2 linked regions of the Allochromatium vinosum DSM 180 genome follow. The protein of the gene in region 1 binds, or shares a complex with, the protein of each later gene. Links are inferred from orthologs where the notes say so. Each region holds a gene or a part of one and is shown on either strand. Other genes may lie near its edges.

Region 1 (8,038 bases):
CTCACGCGCAATCTTGCCGACGTCTTCCATGTTCTGGAAGAACTCGGGCTTCACGCGGGTCTTCACGTCGCCGACATTCTTGTCGGTGCCCGGACCATAGAGCGCGCCCATGCCGGAGTTGGCGATGGCGGCGATGACGTTGGCGGCGGCCTCGACCTGAGCGGCGTTGTATTCGCCCTCCAGGTTCGCCTTGATCTTGCCCATGTTCCAGCCCATGAATTCGTAGCCGGCCTGACGGGTCTCGATCTGCTCCTCGGGCGAGAGGCCGGCGGCGATGGCAGAGCTGGCGAGGCCAAGGGCCATGAGACCGGCGGCGGTGCTGGCTAACACGTGTTTCATCGGACAATCTCCGTTGTTGGTCGATGGATGTGGATGGAAAAGCTTGAGTCTGGCGCCATTCTTCCGAAGCAGCGCGGGAGGCGCTTAGATCGGGGCGACACCCGGATGGTTCAAGTCGAGAACCGGCAAGGGTGTCCGCAGTGTGGCACAGATGGCGCACAAAAGTTCCAACCCGGCCATCGGCCCGCCGCCGCGCGCCCCAGATTCGGCGTTTGACGACGAGGCGTTGGCGTCTGGGCGACATCAGTCTAGACTGCCCGCAACCAGGATGATAGCGAACCAAACATGCACGAACTCTCACTCTGTCAGGCGCTCATTGATCAGGTGACGAACATCGCCCGCGAGCATGGCGCAAGCCGTGTCGATCGCATCCGGCTCAAAGTCGGCCCGCTCGCCGGGGTCGAGCCGATGCTGCTGCAACAGGCCTATCCGCTCGCTGCCACCGGCACGCTTGCCGAAGACGCCGAACTCGTCATCGAGCCGGCCGAGATCCGGGTGCAGTGCAGCCTCTGCGGCGCCGAGACCGAGGCGCGGCCGAACCGGCTGCTGTGCGGAGCCTGCGGTGCTTTCCAGACCCGGCTGGTCAGTGGCGACGAACTGCTGCTCGAAAATCTCGAACTCACGATCCCCGATTGAACGGCGTCGAAAATAACGGTTGCATTCGCCGGGGATTCGCGTATGGTGGCAGCTCATACACCACGCGCCATCCGGTCGGCGCGGCCCGTCTCTCGGTTGATCTCCCGCCCAAGGCTCACCCGTCGCGACTCTCACGTACCCTACGCCTAGACCGGCCCAGACGAGTATTCCTGGGTAGGCCGACCCAGGAGCATTCATGTCGTTTTCCGCGCTCGGCCTCTCGGCCGAACTGCTGCGTGCGATCGCCGCGCAGGGCTACACTCAGCCCACGCCGATCCAATCCAAAGCCATTCCCGCCGTTCTGGCCCGCCGCGACGTACTCGCCGCCGCCCAGACCGGCACCGGCAAGACCGCTGCCTTCACCCTGCCGATGCTGCATCTGCTGAGTCAGTCCACCCAGCGTCAGCGTGCTCCGCGCGCCCTGGTCCTGACTCCAACCCGCGAACTCGCGGCCCAGGTCGGCGAAAGCGTCAGCACCTATGGTCAGCATCTGCCGTTGCGCGCACTCCAGATCTTCGGCGGCGTCGGCATGGTGCCCCAGACCACGGCGCTGCGTCGCGGCGTCGACATCCTGGTCGCCACGCCGGGCCGGCTGCTCGACCACGTCGGCCAGGGCCATGTCGACCTGTCCAAGATCGAATTCTTCGTCCTGGACGAAGCCGACCGCATGCTCGACATGGGCTTCATCCACGACATCCGCCGCGTGCTCAAGCTGCTGCCGTCCAAGCGCCAGAATCTGCTGTTCTCGGCCACCTATTCACGCGAGATCGAGCAACTGGCCATCGGCCTGCTGCACGACCCGCTGCGCATCGAAGTCGCTCCGCGCAACACCGCCGCCGAGACCGTGACCCAGGTGGTCCATCCGGTGGCGCGCGAAGCCAAGCGCTCGCTCCTTTCGCATCTGATCCTTCAGGGCGACTGGCAACAGGTGCTGATCTTCACCCGCACCAAGCACGGCGCCAACCGGCTGGCCGAACAGCTCGGACGCGACGGCATCACCGCCGCCGCCATCCACGGCAACAAGAGCCAGGGTGCCCGCACCCGCGCGCTCGCTGATTTCAAGAGCGGCGCCCTGCGCGCCCTGGTCGCGACCGACATCGCGGCGCGCGGACTCGATATCGACCGCCTGCCGCATGTGGTCAACTTCGAGTTGCCGAACGTACCCGAAGACTATGTACACCGTATCGGCCGCACCGGACGCGCCGGCTCGGACGGCACCGCCGTGTCGCTGATCAGCCCCGACGAACGCGGACTGCTGGCCGGTATCGAGCGTCTGCTCGGACGGCGCATCGACGTCCAGCGCATCGACGGCTTCGAAGAGCGCGGCTCGACCGACGAGACGCTCCAGGCCGATGCCCGGCGTCAGTCGCAGGCGCCGCGCAAGCATCACGCCCGCCCACGTTCCGACGGACGCGGCGAGCAGAGCGGCAATCGCGCCCAGACCCAGCATCCGCGCAGTCACGCCCGCAAGAGCGGACGCGGCGGCAGCTCGCGCCCACGCGCGACGGTTTGATGTAGGTTCGAGGACACAGTTTCGCGGAACGGCTCAGGCCGAACCGCCACCACTCCAGCCGGCGGGCGCATCGGCCGGCAGCGGAGCTCCTTTTAATCGATGCGCAGTTCCCCAAGAGACCGAGACTGATGAATATTTATGTTGGCAACCTGGCCTATAGCGTGACCCAAGACGATCTGCGCGAGGCTTTCGGTGCCTACGGCAATGTCGAGAGCGCGAACCTGATCACCGATAAGTTCACCGGTGATTCCAAGGGCTTCGCTTTCGTCGAAATGCCCAGCAATTCCGAGGCCGACGCGGCCATCAAGGGTCTGAACGAGACCCCGCTCAAGGGGCGTCCTCTGCGCGTCAACCAGGCCAAGCCGCGTTCCGATCGTCCGTCGCGTAGCGGCGGCGGTGGCTCGCGCTGGTAACAGCCGGGTCCGGCTCAGGCTGGACGACTGAAAAAGCCGCACTCGCCGGATGGTCTTGGACCGACGGCGGGTGCGGCTTTTTTGCGTCTGATACCTGGCTGGTTTGCAATCGGCGAAACAAGCGTGCGGCGAGTGAATCACGTGATTCACTCGCCTGTTCAGTGCCCTCTATATTCAGGCGGCGGCCATCATCGCCCGCACGTCCGCCTCGACCTCGCCGATCGGCTTGATGTCGAAGTTTTCGATCAGCACCTTGGCGACGTTCGGCGACAGGAAGGCCGGCAGGGTCGGCCCGAGCCGGATGTGCTTCACGCCCAGATGCAAGAGCGCCAGCAGCACGATGATCGCCTTCTGTTCGTACCAGGCGATGTCGTAGGAGATCGGCAGCTCGTTGATGTCGTCGAGTCCGAACGCCTCCTTGAGCTTCAAGGCGATATAGGCCAGCGAATAGGAGTCGTTGCACTGTCCGGCGTCGAGCAGGCGCGGGATGCCGCCGATGTCACCGAGATCGAGCTTGTTGTAGCGATACTTGGCACAGCCGGCGGTGAGGATCACGGCCTCCTTGGGCAGCGCCTTGGCCACATCGGTGTAATAGGAGCGCTGCTTGTGACGCCCGTCGCAGCCGCCCATGACGACGAAGCGCTTGATGGCGCCGGACTTGACGGCGTCGATCACCTTGTCGGCCAGCGCCATCACCTGCGCATGGGCGAAGCCGCCGACGATCTCGCCCTGCTCCAGTTCGGTCGGGGGCGCGCAGGTCTTGGCGCGCTCGATCAGCGGCGAGAAGTCCTTGACCCCACCCTCGGGACGGTCGGCGATGTGCATGGCACCCGGCCAGCCGGCCTGTCCGGTGGTGAAGATCCGATCGCGATAGCTGTCCTTGACCGGGGTGATGCAGTTGGTGGTCATCAGGATCGGGCCGTTGAAGGCCGCGAACTCCTTGTCCTGCTCCCACCAGGCGCCGCCATAGTTGCCGACGAAGTGCGCGTACTTCTTGAACGCCGGATAGTAGTGCGCCGGCAGCATCTCGCTGTGGGTGTAGACGTCGATGCCGGTGCCCTCGGTCTGCTTGAGCAGCTCCTCCATGTCCTTGAGGTCGTGACCCGAGATGAGGATGCCGGGATTGTGGCGCACACCGAGATTGACTGTGGTGATCTCGGGGTGGCCGTAGGTCGTGGTATTGGCCTCGTCGAGCAGCGCCATGGCGGTCACGCCGAACTCGCCGCACTTGAGCACCCAGCCGATCAGCGCTTGGATGTCGGATTCGGTCAGGCTGGCGGCCAGGGCGGAAACCATGAAGTCATAGATCTCGGCCTTCTCGAAACCGAGCACGGCGGCATGATCGGCGTAGGCGGCCATGCCTTTGAGACCATAGACCAGGAGTTCATGCAACGAGCGCACGTCCTCGTTGGTTTGCGACAGCACGCCGACGACCAGCGCCTTGGCCTCGTATTGATCGGGGGTGCCGGTCCAGTTGACGGCATCCAGATCACTGGAATAGCCAATGGTGGCCTTGAGCGCATCGCGGCGGGCGATGATGGCCTGGATTCTCGCTTCCAGGCGCGCATCGTCGAAATTGGCGTTGGTGATGGTCACGAACAGCGCTTCGGCGACGAAACGCCCCACACCCGGATCGGGCGTGCCCTGCCTGGCCGCGTCCTCGGCGACGACCGCCAGTCCCTTGAGCAGATAGACCAGCAGATCCTGCAAATGGGCGGTCTTGGAATGCTTGCCGCAGACACCCTTGGTGGTGCAGCCAAAACCCTTGGATGCTTCTTCGCACTGGAAACAGAACATACTCATGGCAGACTCGCTCTCGCTTCGGATCAACAGGATCGTTCGATGGCGCGAGCATGTCATCTCGCGACATCGGACGACTTGATGTGAGTCAAGCGGCGAGCGCCAGGAGGAGGCAATGCTGCACAGCCCCCCTGGATCGCCAGACGATACGGGGCAAGGGCCAAAGCCTGTCGCAGACTGTCAGAGATGCGCTCCTAACAATTGGATAGCCACCGCTCCAACAGTGGCCGCAGAAAGCGCCCGGTATGGGACCGCTCGTCGCTGGCGATGGTCTCGGGCGTACCGACCGCGACCACCTGCCCGCCCCGGTCGCCCCCCTCCGGCCCCAGATCGATGATCCAGTCGGCGGTCTTGATGACGTCGAGATTGTGCTCGATCACCACCACGGTGTTGCCCTGGTCGCGCAGTCGATGCAGCACTTCGAGCAGATGCTTGACGTCGTGGAAGTGCAGCCCGGTGGTCGGCTCGTCGAGGATGTAGAGGGTGCGCCCGGTGTCGCGCTTGGAGAGTTCGCGGCTGAGCTTGACGCGCTGCGCCTCGCCGCCCGAGAGCGTGGTCGCGCTCTGGCCGAGCTGGACATAGGACAGACCCACGTCCATCAGCGTCTGGAGCTTGCGCGCGATCACCGGCACCGGGGCGAAGAAGTCGAGCGCCTCCTCGACGGTCAGATTCAGCACCTCGTCGATGGATTTGCCTTTGTAGCGGATCTCCAGCGTCTCGCGGTTGTAGCGCCGCCCGCGACAGACCTCGCACTGCACATGCACGTCGGGCAGGAAGTGCATCTCGACCCGGATCACGCCGTCGCCCTTGCACGCCTCGCAACGCCCGCCCTTGACGTTGAAGCTGAAGCGCCCGGCGTCATAGCCGCGCGAGCGTGCCTCGGGGACGGCGGCGAACAGGTCGCGCACCTGGTTGAACAGCCCGGTGTAGGTCGCCGGATTGGAGCGCGGCGTGCGGCCGATGGGACTCTGATCGATGTCGACCACCTTGTCGAACTGCTCCAGTCCCTCGATGGCCGTATGTGGCGCGGGCGTGAGGCTGGCGCCGTTGAAGTGACGCGCGACCACCGGAAACAGGGTGTCGTTGATCAGGGTCGACTTGCCTGAGCCCGAGACGCCGGTGATGCAGCAGAGCGTACCGACGGGGATCGAGACATCGATCGCGCGCAGGTTGTGACCGCTCGCCCCCAGGATGCGCAACTGGCGTGCGGGGTCGTTGGGCGTGCGCCGGGCGGGGATCTCGATGCGCAGCTCGCCGGACAGATAGCGTCCGGTCAATGAGGCCGGGTTGGAGGCGATCTCATCCGCCGTGCCCTGAGCGACAATCTCGCCGCCATGCGCGCCGGCGCCCGGTCCCAGATCCACCACCCAGTCGGCGGTGCGGATCGCCTCCTCGTCGTGCTCGACCACGATCACGGTGTTGCCCAGGTCGCGCAGATGGGTGAGCGTCTTCAGGAGCCGCGCATTGTCGCGCTGGTGCAGTCCGATCGAGGGTTCGTCGAGGATGTACATGACCCCGACCAGCCCGGCCCCGATCTGGCTGGCGAGCCGGATGCGCTGGGCCTCACCGCCCGAGAGCGTCTCAGCGCTGCGTTCGAGCGTCAAATAGTCGAGTCCGACGTCGACCAGGAAGCGCAACCGGGTGGCGATCTCGGTGATGACCGGGGCGCCGATCGCGCCACGCTGGCCCGGCAGTTCCAATGTCTCGAACAGACGCAGCGACTCGCCGACCGGCAGGCCCGAGATCGCCGGCAGGTTGTGCCCGCCGATGAACACATGACGCGCGGCTTCGTTCAGGCGCGTGCCCCGGCAGGCCGGACAGGGTCGCTGCGAGAGATAGCGCGCCAGCTCTTCGCGCACCGTGTTGGACTCGGTCTCGCGATAGCGCCGTTCCATGTTGCGCAGGATGCCCTCGAACACCTGCGGCTTGGGACTGCCCTTGGCGTGCGGCAGCTTGAGCCGGATCTTCTCGTCGCCGCTGCCGTAGAGGACCACGGCGCGCACCGGCTCGGGCAGTTCGATCCAGGGGATCTCGACATCGAAGCCATAATGCTCGCCGAGCGAGCGGATCAGTTGGAAGTAATAGGCGTTGCGCCGATCCCAGCCGCGCACCGCGCCGCCGGCCAGACTCAGTTCCGGATGCATCACCACCTTGCCGGGATCAAAGAAGGGCTCCACGCCCAGCCCGTCGCAGGTCGGACAGGCGCCGGCCGGATTGTTGAACGAGAACAGACGCGGCTCCAGCTCCGGCAGACTGTAGCCGCAGAGCGGACAGGCGAATTTGGACGAAAAGGTCAGCTCGGGACGCTCGGGTTCATCAATCCAGCCGACCTGGACGAGGCCGCCGGAGAGGTTGAGCGCGGTCTCGAACGATTCGGCCAGACGCAGCGCCAGATCGGCGCGCACCCGGAAGCGGTCGACGACGACCGCGATGTCGTGCTTCTTCTTCGGGTCCAGCTCGGGCGGCGCGTCCAGCTCATACAAGTGCCCATCGATGCGGGCGCGCACGAAACCCTGGGCGTGCAGCTCACCGAGCAGGCGCTGATACTCGCCCTTGCGCGCCGCGACCACGGGCGCGAGCAGCATCAGCTTCTCGCCCTCGGGCAGCGCCAGCACCCGGTCGACCATCTGGCTGATGGTCTGGGCGTCGAGCGGCTCGCCATGAGTGGGGCAACACGGCTGACCGACGCGCGCGAACAGCAGGCGCAGATAGTCGTGGATCTCGGTGATGGTGCCGACGGTGGAGCGCGGATTGTGCGAGGTGGTCTTCTGCTCGATGGCGATCGCCGGGGACAGCCCCTCGACATGGTCGATGTCGGGCTTCTCCATCATCGACAAAAACTGACGCGCATAGGCCGACAGCGACTCGACATAGCGCCGCTGTCCCTCGGCATAGAGGGTGTCGAAGGCGAGCGAGGACTTGCCCGAGCCGGACAGCCCGGTCAGCACGATCAGGCGCTCGCGCGGCAGATCCAGGTCGATGTTCTTGAGATTGTGGGTGCGCGCACCGCGCAGTCGGATCATTTGCATGAAACAGCCCCGTGCTCAGACCTGACGCTCGGCGGCCTTGGCCAGTGTCCAGTGACGTTCCATCGCTTCGCGGGTCTCCAGGCTCGGTTCGAGCCCTTGGTCGCGCAGCCCGCACTCGACCTGGGCGAAGCGACGCTCGAAGCGCTGATTGGCGGCGCGCAAGGCCTGTTCGGCGTCCACGCCCATATGACGGGCCAGATTGACGCAGGAGAACAGCAGATCACCGATTTCGTGGACGCGCTCGGTCTGATCGGCGTGCTCGGCCAGGGTCGCGCGACACTCGGCGAGTTCTTCCTCGACTTTGTCGA
Region 2 (6,424 bases), 570 kb from region 1 along the record:
GTGCGGAATCTCCCACAGCTTGCGGCGACGGCTCCCCAGCGGCGGTATGGCCACTTCCTGCCGCGCGTGGCGTGCATCACCGTAGGGAGGCATTCGCCCGGACGGGGCGGCAATGTCCAGGATGGAGCGTTCGTGCATGGGACGCCGCTCCTTACTTGGTCAGAATCAGCTTGTTGTTGCGGGTCATCCGCAGGACGTAGCGACAATCACCGTGCTCGATCATCACGAATGGATCGTTGCCGAGCAGTGACCGGACGTCGATGGTGCGCGGTATCGGGGACAGTGCGCTCTTGTGGAGGTGCTCGGGACGGCGACTGGCGGCTGGTGTGGTCGTAGGCATCGTCAGGCTCTCAGCTGGTTTGCACGGTGATTGATGACGGAGCAGCCGGATGGCTGGCAAATAGCAATCATTCGCGTTAAAGAGTAAGCGCTGAGTTCGAGCCTGTCAATTATCAATGCATGTCGTTCTCATTTTTGCTGGTGTTCAGGGGGCGCCTCGGCGGTGCGCCGTCTTCAGTCCTTGGGGTCCAGTCCAAGTCCCCTGAGGCTGCGGCGGACCACACCTTCGCGTGACTCGTAATCAGGCACTTCGATCAGGATCTGCTCGGGTGTACGCGCGGCGGCGCGCGTCGGGTTCGGTTGCAGATCGCCTTCGATACGCACCAGCTGATCGTCCTCGAAGTAGAGCGTCAGATTGCGCTGCTCCATCGGCTGATGCCCGCGCTTGATGGTATAGGTGTAGTCCCAGCGATTGGCATGGAAGAAGCTGACCAGCGGCGGCGTGCCCAGCACGAAGTTGACCTGACGCTTGGTCATGCCGAGTTCGAGCGCATCGACCATCTCCTCGGTGAGGATGTTGCCCTGTTGGACCGTCATCTTGTAGACGAAGGGCAGCGTCTCCAGGACCGAGGTCTGCGTCTCGTCCGGTTTGGTGTCGCGCGCGCATCCCGCGATGGCGATCGAGACCATCATGGAGCCCAGTATTGGAAAACTGAAAATCTTTCGCATCTTGTCCTGATCACGACTTTGCGCTAAATCAGAGCATCATACCGTAGCGTCGTTCCTGGATCACAGGGGGCGCTGATCCAAGTGGCCGAGTGCGATCGTCCAAGTCGGTCGTGTCGGCCCGTGACCCGGAGAATTCAGTTGGAAAACGAACAGATCAAGCAGGCCGGACTCAAGGTGACGGCGCCGCGCGTCAAGATCCTGAGCATCCTCGAGCACAGTGGCAAGCGCCACATGAGTGCCGAGGACGTCTACAGGGAACTCCTGAGTCAGGACGAGGAGATCGGTCTGGCCACCGTCTATCGCGTGCTGACCCAGTTCGAGGGGGCCGGCCTCGTCTGTCGCCGTCACTTCGAGAGCGGGCAGTCCGTCTTCGAACTCAACAGCGGCGAGCACCATGATCATCTCGTCTGTATCAAGTGCGGCGCGATCGTCGAGTTCCTCGACCCCACGATCGAGACGCGCCAGAAACGCATTGCCGCCGAGCATCACTTCAAGATCGAAGACCACTCACTCGTGGTCTACGGCCTCTGCCCGAACTGTCAGGGCAAGCGCTGAGCCTACCGGACGACGTCCAGATATTCGCGCTCGATGGCCGTCTCCAGCGCCTGGGTGCCCTTGACGAGCTCCTCATAGATCCGGCGCAGGGTGCCGAGCCGTTCGATGTCGGCCGCGTCCGGCTGCCCATCCGGGGATTTGAGCGCGATGTCGTAGAGCGCTCGCAGATAGCTGGCGCGGGCTTTGGCCACCATTTCGATCACGGGGGTCAGGTCGGAGAGCTTGAGCTCTTCGAAAAGCGGGTTGATGGTCGCGCGGTTGATCTCGCGGATCTCGGCATCGATCGCAATCAGCAGGCGTCTGTTCTCGGTGGCCATCTCTCGGATTCCTCGGTGATTGGACAGGATTCCCGCTCGACCCTGAAACACCCGTGCCAAGGCGGTGTCATCCTCGGTAAGCATAGACCGCGAACGCGCGCCGGACTGTTGCGTGGTTCACGAAACTCGCGGTGCCATCGGCGCGATCCGGCTGTCGCGTCCCGGATGGATGACCACCTTGCAACAGTGGCGTCGGAGCTACGTCGTTCGCGGGGCATCAGTGTCGAAAATTCGTCGCTTCGTGCGTGTTGCGTGACGGTTTCAGTGTGTCGTCTGTGCCAGATTCGCCGGGGGATCGAAGATTTCGCCGCTGGCACGGTATTCGCTCCTGAAGGTCATCAGGACAACGACCTTCAGGGGGGATCGCTATGAAATCCGGCCACCATGTCGCAACCAGACGCGCTGTCACCATGTACCCGATGTACCCGGCGCTGTCGATCCTTCATGTCGAAGGCCCGGAGCGAATCGGCTGGTATGAGCCGGGCATCATGGCGATACGGTTGTCGGCGCCGACCCCGGAACCGGAAACGACGGATCCAGGGCTCTATACCGACTTTCAGACCGCCCAAGCGGTTGCCGAGCAGATGCGCCAGCTCATTGATGTCTATCGCTTGCGGTGCGGCGAGTTCTATGCACGGCCACAGCCGCGCAACTGAAGACCGAATGGCTAGGCCAGCAACGGCTCCAGCATGCGCCGAACCTCGCGAATCCGCGCGCCGGGTTCGGCCATGTCACGGAAAAACTTCAGCTTGTCACCGCCTTCCAGCTTGTATTCCTTGGGTCGGCTCTGGATCAGACCGATGAGTCTGGCCGGATCGATCCTGGGCGATTCGGTGAAGAGCAGACGCCCGCTCGCCGGTCCCGCCTCGATCTTGCGGATACCCCAAGGCTGGACCAAGAGTTTGAGTTCGGTGATCTCCAGCAGATTCTTCGCCGGTTCGGGCAGCAGGCCGAAGCGGTCGATCATCTCCACCTGCAATTCGCGCAGTTCCTCACGATCCCGTGCGCCGGCGATGCGCTTGTACAGCACCAGCCGCGCCTGCACATCCGGCAGATAGTCGCTCGGCAGCAGTGCCGGAATCCCGAGATCGATCTCGGTGCCGTGGTCGAGCGGGCGATCCAGCTCGGGTGCGCGTCCTGATTTCAGCGCCTCGACCGCGCGTTCCAGCAGCTCCATGTAGAGCGTGAAGCCGACTTCGGTGATCTGCCCCGACTGCTCGTCGCCCAGCAGCTCGCCCGCGCCGCGGATCTCCAGGTCATGAGTCGCCAGCGTGAAACCCGCGCCCAGATCCTCCATCGACTCGATGGCCTCCAGCCGTTTTTTCGCATCCGCCGTCATGGCCTTGGTCGGCGGCGTGATGAGATAGGCGTAGGCGCGATGGTGCGAGCGCCCGACCCGACCGCGCAACTGGTGCAACTGGGCCAGACCCAGCTTGTCGGCGCGGTTGATGAGGATGGTGTTGGCCGAGGGCACGTCGATGCCGCTCTCGATGATCGTCGTGCACACCAGCAGGTTGGAGCGCTGGTGATAGAAGTCGCGCATGATGCGTTCCAGCTCGCGTTCGCGCATCTGACCATGGGCGACCGCCACCCGTGCCTCCGGGATCAGGGCTTCGAGCTTCTGGGCCTGATTCTCGATGGTCTCGACTTCGTTGTGCAGGAAGTAGACCTGACCGCCGCGTTTCAGTTCGCGCAGCACGGCCTCCTGGACCAGGGCGTCGTTCCAGGGACTGACGAAGGTCTTGATCGGATGACGCTCGACCGGCGGGGTGGCGATGATCGACAGATCGCGCAGACCGGACATGGCCATGTTGAGCGTGCGCGGGATCGGCGTGGCAGTGAGCGTCAGGACATCGACCTCGCTGCGTAGGTTCTTCAACTGCTCCTTGTGACGCACGCCGAAGCGGTGCTCCTCGTCGATGATGGCCAGACCTAGGTTCTTGAAGCGGATCGTCGGCTGGAGCAGTTTATGAGTGCCGACCACGATGTCGACGGTGCCATCGGCCAGTCCGTCCAGGACCGCTTTCTGTTCCTTGGCGGTACGGAAGCGCGACAGGCTCTCGACGCGCACCGGCCAGTCGGCGAAGCGGTCGGAGAAGTTCTCGAAATGCTGTTGCGCCAGCAACGTGGTCGGCACCAGTACCACGACCTGACGCCCGCTGTGCACCGCCATGAAGGCCGCGCGCATGGCGACTTCGGTCTTGCCGAAGCCCACGTCACCACAGACCACGCGATCCATCGGCTTGGGATCGGCCATGTCGGCCAGCACCGATTCGATGGCGCGCTGCTGGTCAGGCGTCTCCTCGAACGGGAAGGCGGCGGCGAAGGCGGCATAGTCTTCGCCGCCCTCAGGGAAGGCCACACCCTGACGCGCCGCGCGCCGGGCATGGATGTCCAGGAGTTCAGCCGCCACGTCGTGCGCCTTCTGCGCCGCCCTGTGCTTGATCCGCTCCCACTGATCGCCGCCGAGCCGGTGCAGCGGCGCATTCTCGGGCGAGGCGCCGGTGTAGCGCGAGATCAACTGCAACGCGCTGACCGGGACATAGAGCTTGTCGCCGTTGGCGTATTCGAGCGTCAGGAACTCGGTGGTCAGGCCGCCGACCTCCAGCGTCTGGAGTCCCAGATAGCGTCCGACGCCGTGTTCCTCGTGGACCACGGGCGCACCCTCGGTCAGCTCGGTGAGGTTGCGGACGATGGCGTCGCTGTCGCGTTCGCGCTCGCGTCGACGCCGTTCCTGGCGCACCCGCTCGCCATAGAGCTGGCTTTCGGTGATGACGGCGAGCCTGGCGTCTTCGAGCAGCAGACCCTGTTCGATGGGGGCCACCGTCAGGGCGAGCGCGGCGTCGCCGTCGAGGAACGCCCGCCAGCCCGACACCGGACGGGCGTGGATGTCGAAGCCCTTGAGCTGCTCGGCGAGCAGTTCGCGCCGTCCGCTGCTCTCGGCGACGAAGAGCACGCGCCGCTCGCCGTCGGCGAGGAAACCCAGCAGAGCCTGCGCCGGTTGCGCGGCACGCGCCTGGATGGTCAGCGGCGGCAGGGGATGGGTGGCGAAGTTGCAGGCATCGGCATAGCCCTTGCGCCGCGCGTCGGCCGCGTCCGGCTGATGGAGCACGCCCGAGAGCCGGTTGAGCCGCCCGGCCAGTTCCTCGGGGGGCAGATAGAGCTGCGACGGCGGCAGCAGCGGACGTTCAGCGTCATGCCGCCGTTGTTCGTAGCGCTGCTCGACGTTCTCGAAGAAGATGCGCGCCGTCTCGCGACACGCGATCGACTCGACGACCAACGTATCCTCGGGCAGATAATCGAAGAGTGTCGCCGTCTGCTCGAAGAACAGCGGCAGATAGTATTCCAGCCCGCCCGGCGCCTGACCCTTGGAGACTTCGCGATAGATGAGACTGCGCTGCGGATCGCCGGCGATGGCGGCCCGGTAGCGCTGACGGAAACCGGCGATGGCCTCCTCGTCGAGCGGCAGCTCACGCGCCGGCAGCAGCCGGATGCGGTCGAGCTTGTCCCTGGAGCGTTGTGTCTCTGGATCGAAAACGCGGATACTCTCGACCTCTTCGTCGAACAGGTCGATGCGTAGCGGAACCTGACTGCCCATCGGGAAGACGTCCAGCAGCGAGCCGCGCACCGCATATTCGCCATGCCCGATGACCTGCGAGACGCACGAATAGCCCGCCCGCTCCAGCCGCCGGCGCGTGGCGTCGAGATCGAGTCGATCGCCGACGGCGAGCACCAGCGAATGCCCATCGACATAGTCGCGCGGCGGCAGACGTTGCATCAGGGTTGCGACCGGGACGATCAGCACGCCGCGCTCCAGCGTCGGCAGGCGATGCAGGGTCAGCAGCCGCTCCGAGACCAGCTCGGGTAGCGGCGAGAAGACGTCGTAGGGCAGGGTCTCCCAGTCGGGAAAGTCGAGGATCGGCCGCTCGCCTCCGTCCAGGAAGAATCCAAGCTCGGCACGCCGGGTCGCGGCGGTCTGGACGGCATCGACCACCACCAGCACCAGTCCGGGATGCCGCTCAGCGGCACCGGCGATGGCCAGGGCCGTGCCGGCGCCATGGAGTCCGCCCCAGAGCCGGCGCTCGCCCGGACGGCGCGGCAGCGGTGGATCGAGCGGAGAGTGCGATTCGGATGGAGAAGGCGACGACATCGTGCGGCAAACGACCTCGGGTTAGCGGAGGGGACAGGCCCGACGAGCCAATTTTCACGCCGGATTTTCGCACATGGACTGGCATTCGTCCGAGTCACCGGTATATAAGGGCAAACCCCGTTGGGCGTGAATCTTCTTTCATCGACGGTCGACAACCGTGGCGCAAATCTTCAGTATTACTCCTTTGATCGAGCGACCGGCGCCGTCGAGGCGTCGGCGATCGGACTCATCGCAATTCTCAAGGATCCAACGACATGGCTAAGACGATTCTAACCGTGGACGATTCGGCGTCCATCCGACAGATGGTCTCCTTCACGCTGAAGGAGGCGGGGTATGCGGTCACTGAGGCGGTCGACGGACAGGACGGCCTCGACAAGGCACGCTCCGGCAAGTT

What was found. The genes of interacting proteins can lie anywhere in the genome.
Region 2: the proteins of uvrA (region 1) and mfd are in contact, whole or in part, in a crystal structure (PDB 4DFC), measured with the Escherichia coli proteins. The link is inferred for Allochromatium vinosum DSM 180 from one-to-one orthologs.

The regions. Positions count from the first base shown.
Region 1 is NC_013851.1:3,125,949-3,133,986, forward strand. The notes cover bases 4,696-8,038. They hold uvrA (excinuclease ABC subunit UvrA), read right to left. Parts: upstream 7,731-8,038; coding sequence 4,896-7,730; downstream 4,696-4,895. Other genes in these bases: hcp (hydroxylamine reductase), read right to left, coding at 4,696-4,704; mazG (nucleoside triphosphate pyrophosphohydrolase), read right to left, coding at 7,746-8,038. Outside these bases: ALVIN_RS13810 (c-type cytochrome), read right to left, coding at 1-339; ALVIN_RS13815 (hydrogenase maturation nickel metallochaperone HypA/HybF), read left to right, coding at 625-975; ALVIN_RS13820 (DEAD/DEAH box helicase), read left to right, coding at 1,172-2,488; ALVIN_RS13825 (RNA recognition motif domain-containing protein), read left to right, coding at 2,617-2,901; more of hcp, read right to left, coding at 3,076-4,695. UniProt on the Escherichia coli protein: The UvrABC repair system catalyzes the recognition and processing of DNA lesions. UvrA is an ATPase and a DNA-binding protein. A damage recognition complex composed of 2 UvrA and 2 UvrB subunits scans DNA for abnormalities.
Region 2 is NC_013851.1:2,559,273-2,565,696, reverse strand. The notes cover bases 2,348-6,424. They hold mfd (transcription-repair coupling factor), read right to left. Parts: upstream 6,031-6,424; coding sequence 2,548-6,030; downstream 2,348-2,547. Other genes in these bases: ALVIN_RS11155 (response regulator), read left to right, coding at 6,285-6,424; ALVIN_RS11165 (hypothetical protein), read left to right, coding at 2,348-2,536. Also shown: ALVIN_RS11190 (DUF2325 domain-containing protein), read right to left, coding at 1-138; hemin uptake protein HemP, read right to left, coding at 152-340; ALVIN_RS11180 (outer membrane protein assembly factor BamE), read right to left, coding at 514-972; fur (ferric iron uptake transcriptional regulator), read left to right, coding at 1,147-1,563; ALVIN_RS11170 (hypothetical protein), read right to left, coding at 1,566-1,880; more of ALVIN_RS11165, read left to right, coding at 2,249-2,347. UniProt on the Escherichia coli protein: Couples transcription and DNA repair by recognizing RNA polymerase (RNAP) stalled at DNA lesions. Mediates ATP-dependent release of RNAP and its truncated transcript from the DNA, and recruitment of nucleotide excision repair machinery to the damaged site.